2 linked regions of the Algoriphagus sp. Y33 genome follow. The protein of the gene in region 1 binds, or shares a complex with, the protein of each later gene. Links are inferred from orthologs where the notes say so. Each region holds a gene or a part of one and is shown in the gene's direction. Other genes may lie near its edges.

Region 1 (3,120 bases):
TCCAAGAAAAAAGCCTGACCTTCGGGATGGATATTTCTAAGTATAAACTTGATGAAGAATAACTAATAATGAGACACGGTAAGAAATTTAACCACCTTGGAAGGAAGGCCGCTCATAGAAAAGCAATGCTTTCTAATATGGCAACTTCGCTGATTCTTCACAAGCGTATCTCAACCACGCTTGCCAAGGCAAAAGAATTGAAGAAGTATTTGGAGCCACTGGTGACAAGAGCTAAAGAAGATACTACGCATAATAGACGGATGGCTTTCGCTTATTTGAAAAATAAGGAAGCTATCATCGAACTTTTCGGTGAAGTAATCTCTAAGGTAGCTACCCGTCCGGGTGGATATACCAGAATTATTAAAACTGGGTTTAGATTAGGTGATAACGCCGAAATGTGTATCATCGAATTAGTGGATTTCAACGAATTGATGTTGAAAGATGCGAAACCGGCTAAGAAATCTACCAGAAGATCTCGTAGAGGTTCTGGCAAATCGGCTGGTTCTGAGGATACTGCAAAAGCAGAGGCCACACAAGAAGAAGCTCAGGCTAAAACTGCAGAAGAGCCTAAGGCTCCTGAAGCTTCCGCTGACTCAGTTGAAGAAGAAACTGATAACAAATAAGTGATCAGTGACTTTAAGATATTGAAAGGATTGGACATTTGTTCAATCCTTTTTTTATACCCTTTTCATTTATCTTCCTTCCCAATAAATATTTAACTTTGGGCAATTATTTAGCAAAATGATCAAACAAAAAGCAACTTTACTCTTGGCAGATGGGACAGTCTTTCATGGCTCCCTGATTGGTAATCCCGGTACAAATGGTGGTGAGATTTGCTTCAACACCGGTATGACCGGCTATCAGGAAATCTACACGGACCCATCCTATACCGGCCAAATTATTGTAACTACCACTTCACACATCGGTAATTATGGCGTGATTGATGAAGAAGTTGAGTCCGATCATCCTACCATCGGTGGTATTGTAGTCAATACCTTTTCGGATGTCTACTCCCGTCTCGATGCATCGGGTTCTCTTCAAGATTATCTAGTGAAGAATGGAATTACCGGGATAGCAGATATTGATACTAGGAAGCTCGTTAGACATCTACGCTCAAAAGGTGCTATGAACGCGATCATCAGCTCTGAATTTCAAGATGATTTGGAGGGCTTACAAGCCGAGCTGAATAAAGTGCCGGATATGGATGGTTTGGAACTTTCCTCTACAGTTTGCACGCAGGAGCCATATTTTTATGGGGACGAAAACGCTTCTATTAAAGTTGCCTGTGTGGATTTTGGTATCAAAAAGAACATCCTTAGGAACTTGGCAGATCGTGGTGTGTATTGTAAAGTGTTTCCAGCCAAGGCTACATTAGCTGAAATGGAAGAATGGGCTCCCAACGCCTATTTTTTATCCAACGGTCCTGGGGACCCTGCTGTAATGGAATATGCTGTAAAAACTACCAAGGATATTTTAGAAACCGGTAAGCCCGTATTTGGTATTTGTCTTGGGCATCAGATACTAGCCGAGTCCTGCGGTATATCTACTTACAAAATGCATCATGGTCATCGAGGTTTGAATCATCCTATTAAAAATCTCCTGACAGGCAAAAGTGAAATTACCTCCCAGAATCATGGATTCAATATAAATCGTGAGGATACAGAACAAAACGCTGAGGTTGAAATCACCCATGTTCACCTGAATGATGGTACTGTTGCGGGAATCAGACTCAAAAACAAGCCGGCATTTTCAGTTCAATATCATCCGGAATCTTCTCCCGGCCCTCATGATTCCCGATACCTGTTTGACGATTTTATTTCTTTAATCAATAAAAATTAATACCCTTAAACCTTTTAAAACTATGACGTTGATTCAATCAATTCATGCAAGACAAATTCTCGATTCTAGAGGAAACCCAACAATTGAAGTAGATGTTTACACCGAAAATGGAGCTTTTGGACGTGCAGCTGTACCCAGCGGTGCTTCTACAGGCATCAATGAAGCTGTAGAGCTTCGTGACGGAGATAAAGGAGCATACATGGGCAAAGGCGTAATGAAGGCTGTTGCAAATGTAAATGACATCATTGCTTCTGAGCTGGTCGGCTTTGATGTATTTGAGCAAAACTCGATTGATCAGATTATGATTGATCTGGATGGTACACCCAATAAAGGTAAGCTAGGAGCTAATGCTATTCTTGGTGTTTCATTGGCAGTAGCCAAAGCTGCGGCAATGGAGTCAAATCAGCCGCTTTACAGATACATAGGGGGCGTGAATGCCAATACTCTTCCGGTACCAATGATGAATATCATCAACGGTGGTTCTCACTCTGATGCGCCTATCGCATTCCAAGAGTTTATGATCCGCCCTGTGGGTGCTCCTACTTTCTCAGAAGCAATGAGAATGGGAACGGAGATCTTCCATAACCTCAAGAAAATCCTTCATGACAAAGGGCTTAGTACTGCAGTAGGGGATGAAGGTGGATTCGCTCCGAATTTCTCCGGGGGTACAGAAGAAGCTCTTGGAAGTATTTTGGATGCTATCGCAAAAGCCGGCTACAAAGCAGGTGACGATGTAACTATCGCATTGGATTGTGCAGCCTCTGAGTTCTTTGTAGACGGAAAATATGACTATACAAAATTTGAAGGTGCTACAGGAGTAGCTAGAAGCAGAGAAGAGCAAGTAGCTTACTTGGCTGAACTTACTGAGAAATATCCTATCGATTCTATCGAGGATGGATGCGCAGAGGAAGATTGGGAAGGCTGGGCTATGCTTACCGCCAAAATCGGCGATAAGGTACAGTTAGTAGGCGATGATCTTTTTGTAACAAATGTGAAGTTCCTTAAGAGAGGAATTGAAGAAAAGTCTGCAAATTCTATCTTGATCAAAGTAAACCAAATTGGAACGTTGACAGAAACAATCAACGCTGTTAATCTTGCACACAAGGCAGGTTTCACGGCTGTTATGTCACACAGATCCGGCGAAACTGAAGATTCTACTATTGCTGATCTTGCTGTAGCACTGAACTGTGGACAGATTAAAACAGGTTCTGCTTCAAGATCTGACCGTATGGCTAAATACAATCAATTGCTTAGAATTGAAGAACAATTGGGAGACGCGGC
Region 2 (3,695 bases), 1.0 Mb from region 1 along the record:
CCATTCTTCCCTCGTTATAGCGAATAAATGAAGTGTCTACTCCGGCAAATCTAAGCCCGCTTACCGCCGCTTTGGCGATTTCGTGATCTGGGAATGAAGTCACGTGGGCGGCAGATAATCCCCAATAGGCGAGGGAAACAGCCACATTTGCTTCTGCACCCCCGTAGTTTACTTCGTAGGATTGTGTGTTTACAAAGCGTTCATGCCCCGGAGTGGATAGGCGGAGCATGATTTCACCAAGCGTGATTATTCTTTTATTCATCTATAGACTGTTTTACTATTTTGGATTTATCGGAAAAATAGGAATGATAAATTAAAATCCTCTTGATCTTAATGATTAGACAATAATAAACGCCATTTATTGGTTTACCAAGTAAAACCAGCTCAATTCTTTGCCAAAAATTGAATAGTTCCAAATGAAAATTGCAACGTATTTAAATGGGGGTTTGGATTTCTTTAGGGTTTTACCGTGCCTCTTCAGAATATTTTTCTAATTTTGCCCCAATTTGGACTTAAGCAAAACTTTCTCTTCAATCTCCCTCTCTAATGCCTAAAGATAGCAGTATAAAGCACGTTCTCATCATTGGTTCAGGTCCCATTGTCATTGGTCAAGCTTGCGAATTTGATTACGCAGGCTCACAGGCAGCCAGATCACTTCGCGAAGAAGGGATCACTGTCACGCTGATCAATTCGAATCCGGCGACTATTATGACTGATCCTGTCACGGCCGACAATGTCTATTTGCTTCCTTTGGAAAAAAAATCCATCGTTAAAATTCTTAAAGATCATCCGGATATCGATGCAGTTCTTCCTACCATGGGTGGGCAGACAGCCTTGAACCTAGCCATTGATTGCGAAAAAGGCGGTGTTTGGGCTAAGTACGATGTGAAAATGATCGGTGTAGATATAGACGCCATCGATACAGCCGAAAATCGTGAGAAATTCAAAGCCCTGATGGAAAAAATTGGTGTGGGAGTATGTAAAGGAGCTACTGCCACCTCTTTTCTTCAAGGCAAAGAGATCGCCCAAGAAATAGGCTTCCCGCTTATCATCAGAGCTTCATATACTTTAGGAGGTGCCGGTGGAGCTTTTGTGGAAACTGCTGAAGATTTTGAAAAGGCACTTTCAGCAGGTCTTCAGGCCTCCCCGGTTCATGAAGTGTTGATAGAGCAAAGTATCCTTGGCTGGAAAGAATACGAGCTGGAGGTAATGCGTGACAATATCGGCAACATGATCGTGATCTGTTCTATCGAGAACTTTGATCCGATGGGTGTGCACACAGGTGATTCTATCACGGTGGCTCCTGCGATGACCTTGCCTGACACCACATATCAGCGCATGAGAAATTATGCCATCACGATGATGAACAGCATCGGGAATTTTGCAGGAGGATGTAACGTACAATTCTCGGTTAGCCCGGATAACTCAGAAATCATCGGTATCGAGATCAATCCACGGGTTTCCCGATCTTCAGCTTTGGCTTCTAAAGCAACCGGATATCCTATCGCAAAAGTAGCGGCTAAGTTAGCTATAGGTTACAACCTGGATGAATTGAAAAACTCAATTACCGGAACAACTTCGGCATTTTTTGAGCCTTCTATAGATTATGTGATCGTGAAAGTGCCACGCTGGAACTTTGATAAGTTCAAGGGGGCTGACAGGAGATTAGGACTGTCGATGAAGTCAGTAGGAGAGGTGATGGGAATTGGAAGAAACTTCCAGGAAGCACTTCAGAAAGCTTGCCAGTCTCTTGAGATCAAGAGAAATGGTCTTGGGGCAGATGGCAAAGAACTACGTAATCAGGATGAGATTTTGTATTCCTTGGCCAATCCCAGCTGGAACAGACTTTTCCATATCTATGATGCATTCAAGCTTGGGATTTCCTTCCGTACTATCCAGGATCTGACCAAGATCGACAAGTGGTTCTTGAAGCAGATTGAGGAATTGATCCACTTGGAAAAGGAAATAGGGAAATATAAGTTAGATACAATTCCTGTGGAATTGATGGACCTGGCTAAACGTAAAGGCTATGCTGACCGCCAGATTGCGCACCTGTTTGATTGCTTGGAAAGCGAAGTTTTCGACAAGCGATACAAGGAAATGGGCATCAAGCGTGTGTATAAATTGGTGGATACCTGCGCAGCAGAATTCGAAGCTAAGACTCCGTATTATTACTCTTCTTTTGGATCTGAAAATGAATCTGTAAAATCAGACCGTAAAAAAGTAGTAGTACTAGGCTCTGGTCCGAACCGCGTAGGTCAGGGAATTGAATTCGATTACTCTTGTGTACATGGAGTTTTGGCGGCTAAGGAGTGTGGCTATGAGACGATCATGATCAATTGTAATCCGGAGACGGTTTCAACGGACTTTGATATTGCGGATAAACTTTACTTTGAGCCGGTATTCTGGGAGCATATCTACGAGATCATCCTTCACGAGCAGCCTGAGGGTGTGATCGTGCAGCTGGGAGGGCAGACTGCCTTGAAGCTTGCTGAGAAGCTGGAGAAATACGGTATCAAGATTATCGGTACAAGCTTCGAGGCTTTGGATTTGGCTGAAGACAGAGGTAGATTTTCGTCTCTTTTGAAAGATCTGGATGTTCCTTATCCTGAGTTTGGAACGATTCACAATACTGACGAAGCGCTAGAGCTTTGTAAGACGATAGGATTTCCTCTTTTAGTACGTCCCAGCTACGTGTTGGGTGGTCAAGGGATGAAGATCGTGATCAATGAGAAGGAACTGGAGCAGCATGTGGTGGATGTGCTGAGAGATATTCCCAATAACGAGATTCTGCTCGATCACTTTCTGGAAGGGGCTATTGAAGCGGAAGCTGATGCGATTTGTGATGGGGAGAATGTATATATCATCGGAATCATGCAGCATATTGAGCCTGCGGGAATCCACTCAGGTGATTCTTACGCCGTACTTCCTCCATATAACTTGGGAGATTTGGTGATTCGCCAGATCGAAACATACACGGAGAAAATTGCCCTTGCCCTGAGAACTGTCGGATTGATCAATATTCAGTTTGCAATCAAAAACGATAAGGTCTATATCATCGAGGCAAACCCGAGAGCTTCCCGTACAGTGCCGTTTATTTGCAAGGCTTATAGAGAACCTTATGTGAATTACGCCGTAAAGGTGATGTTGGGAGAGAAAAAAGTTACCGATTTTGAATTCAAACCTTACAAGAAAGGTTATGCTATCAAAGAGCCTGTTTTCTCTTTCCATAAATTCCCGAAAGTAAATAAAGAATTGGGTCCTGAAATGAAATCCACCGGTGAAGCGATTTACTTTATCGATGATCTGATGGATGATTATTTCTTGAAAATCTACGCAGAGAGAAATCTGTATCTGAGTAGATAATTTCGAACCAAAAAAAAGAGCCGATGGGCGGATTATTAAAATTTGTAGTTATTCTTTTAGGGATTGGCTGGCTTCTGGGCCAGCTAATCCGATATTTCCTTCGAAGCAAATTGGCTAAGTTTGCCCAGCAGGTGAATGAAGTGGCCAGGGAGGAGCAACGTGCCCAGCGGCATGCTTCTACCCCGAAGGATGAGGTAGTCGTGGATTATGTCCCAAAACGGCAACAAGAAAAGATTCACAAGGATATTAAAGGCGGTGAGTACGTCGATTATGAAGAAGTGAAGGAGTGATCCTTCACTTTTTTCTTTTTAGCCGCAAAGTGCGCTAAG

What was found.
Region 2: the proteins of carA (region 1) and carB are in contact, whole or in part, in a solved structure (PDB 1KEE), measured with the Escherichia coli proteins. The link is inferred for Algoriphagus sp. Y33 from one-to-one orthologs.

The regions. Positions count from the first base shown.
Region 1 is NZ_CP061947.1:4,638,494-4,641,613, reverse strand. Bases 1-2,790 are described here. They hold carA (glutamine-hydrolyzing carbamoyl-phosphate synthase small subunit), read left to right. Parts: upstream 1-741; coding sequence 742-1,839; downstream 1,840-2,790. Other genes in these bases: eno (phosphopyruvate hydratase), read left to right, coding at 1,862-2,790; rplQ (50S ribosomal protein L17), read left to right, coding at 69-623; ID165_RS18735 (DNA-directed RNA polymerase subunit alpha), read left to right, coding at 1-62. In the rest of the region: more of eno, read left to right, coding at 2,791-3,120. UniProt on the Escherichia coli protein: Small subunit of the glutamine-dependent carbamoyl phosphate synthetase (CPSase).
Region 2 is NZ_CP061947.1:5,685,386-5,689,080, forward strand. What follows is about bases 202-3,566. They hold carB (carbamoyl-phosphate synthase large subunit), read left to right. Parts: upstream 202-546; coding sequence 547-3,366; downstream 3,367-3,566. Other genes in these bases: ID165_RS23370 (sugar kinase), read right to left, coding at 202-262; ID165_RS23380 (DUF4834 family protein), read left to right, coding at 3,390-3,566. In the rest of the region: more of ID165_RS23370, read right to left, coding at 1-201; more of ID165_RS23380, read left to right, coding at 3,567-3,656. UniProt on the Escherichia coli protein: Large subunit of the glutamine-dependent carbamoyl phosphate synthetase (CPSase).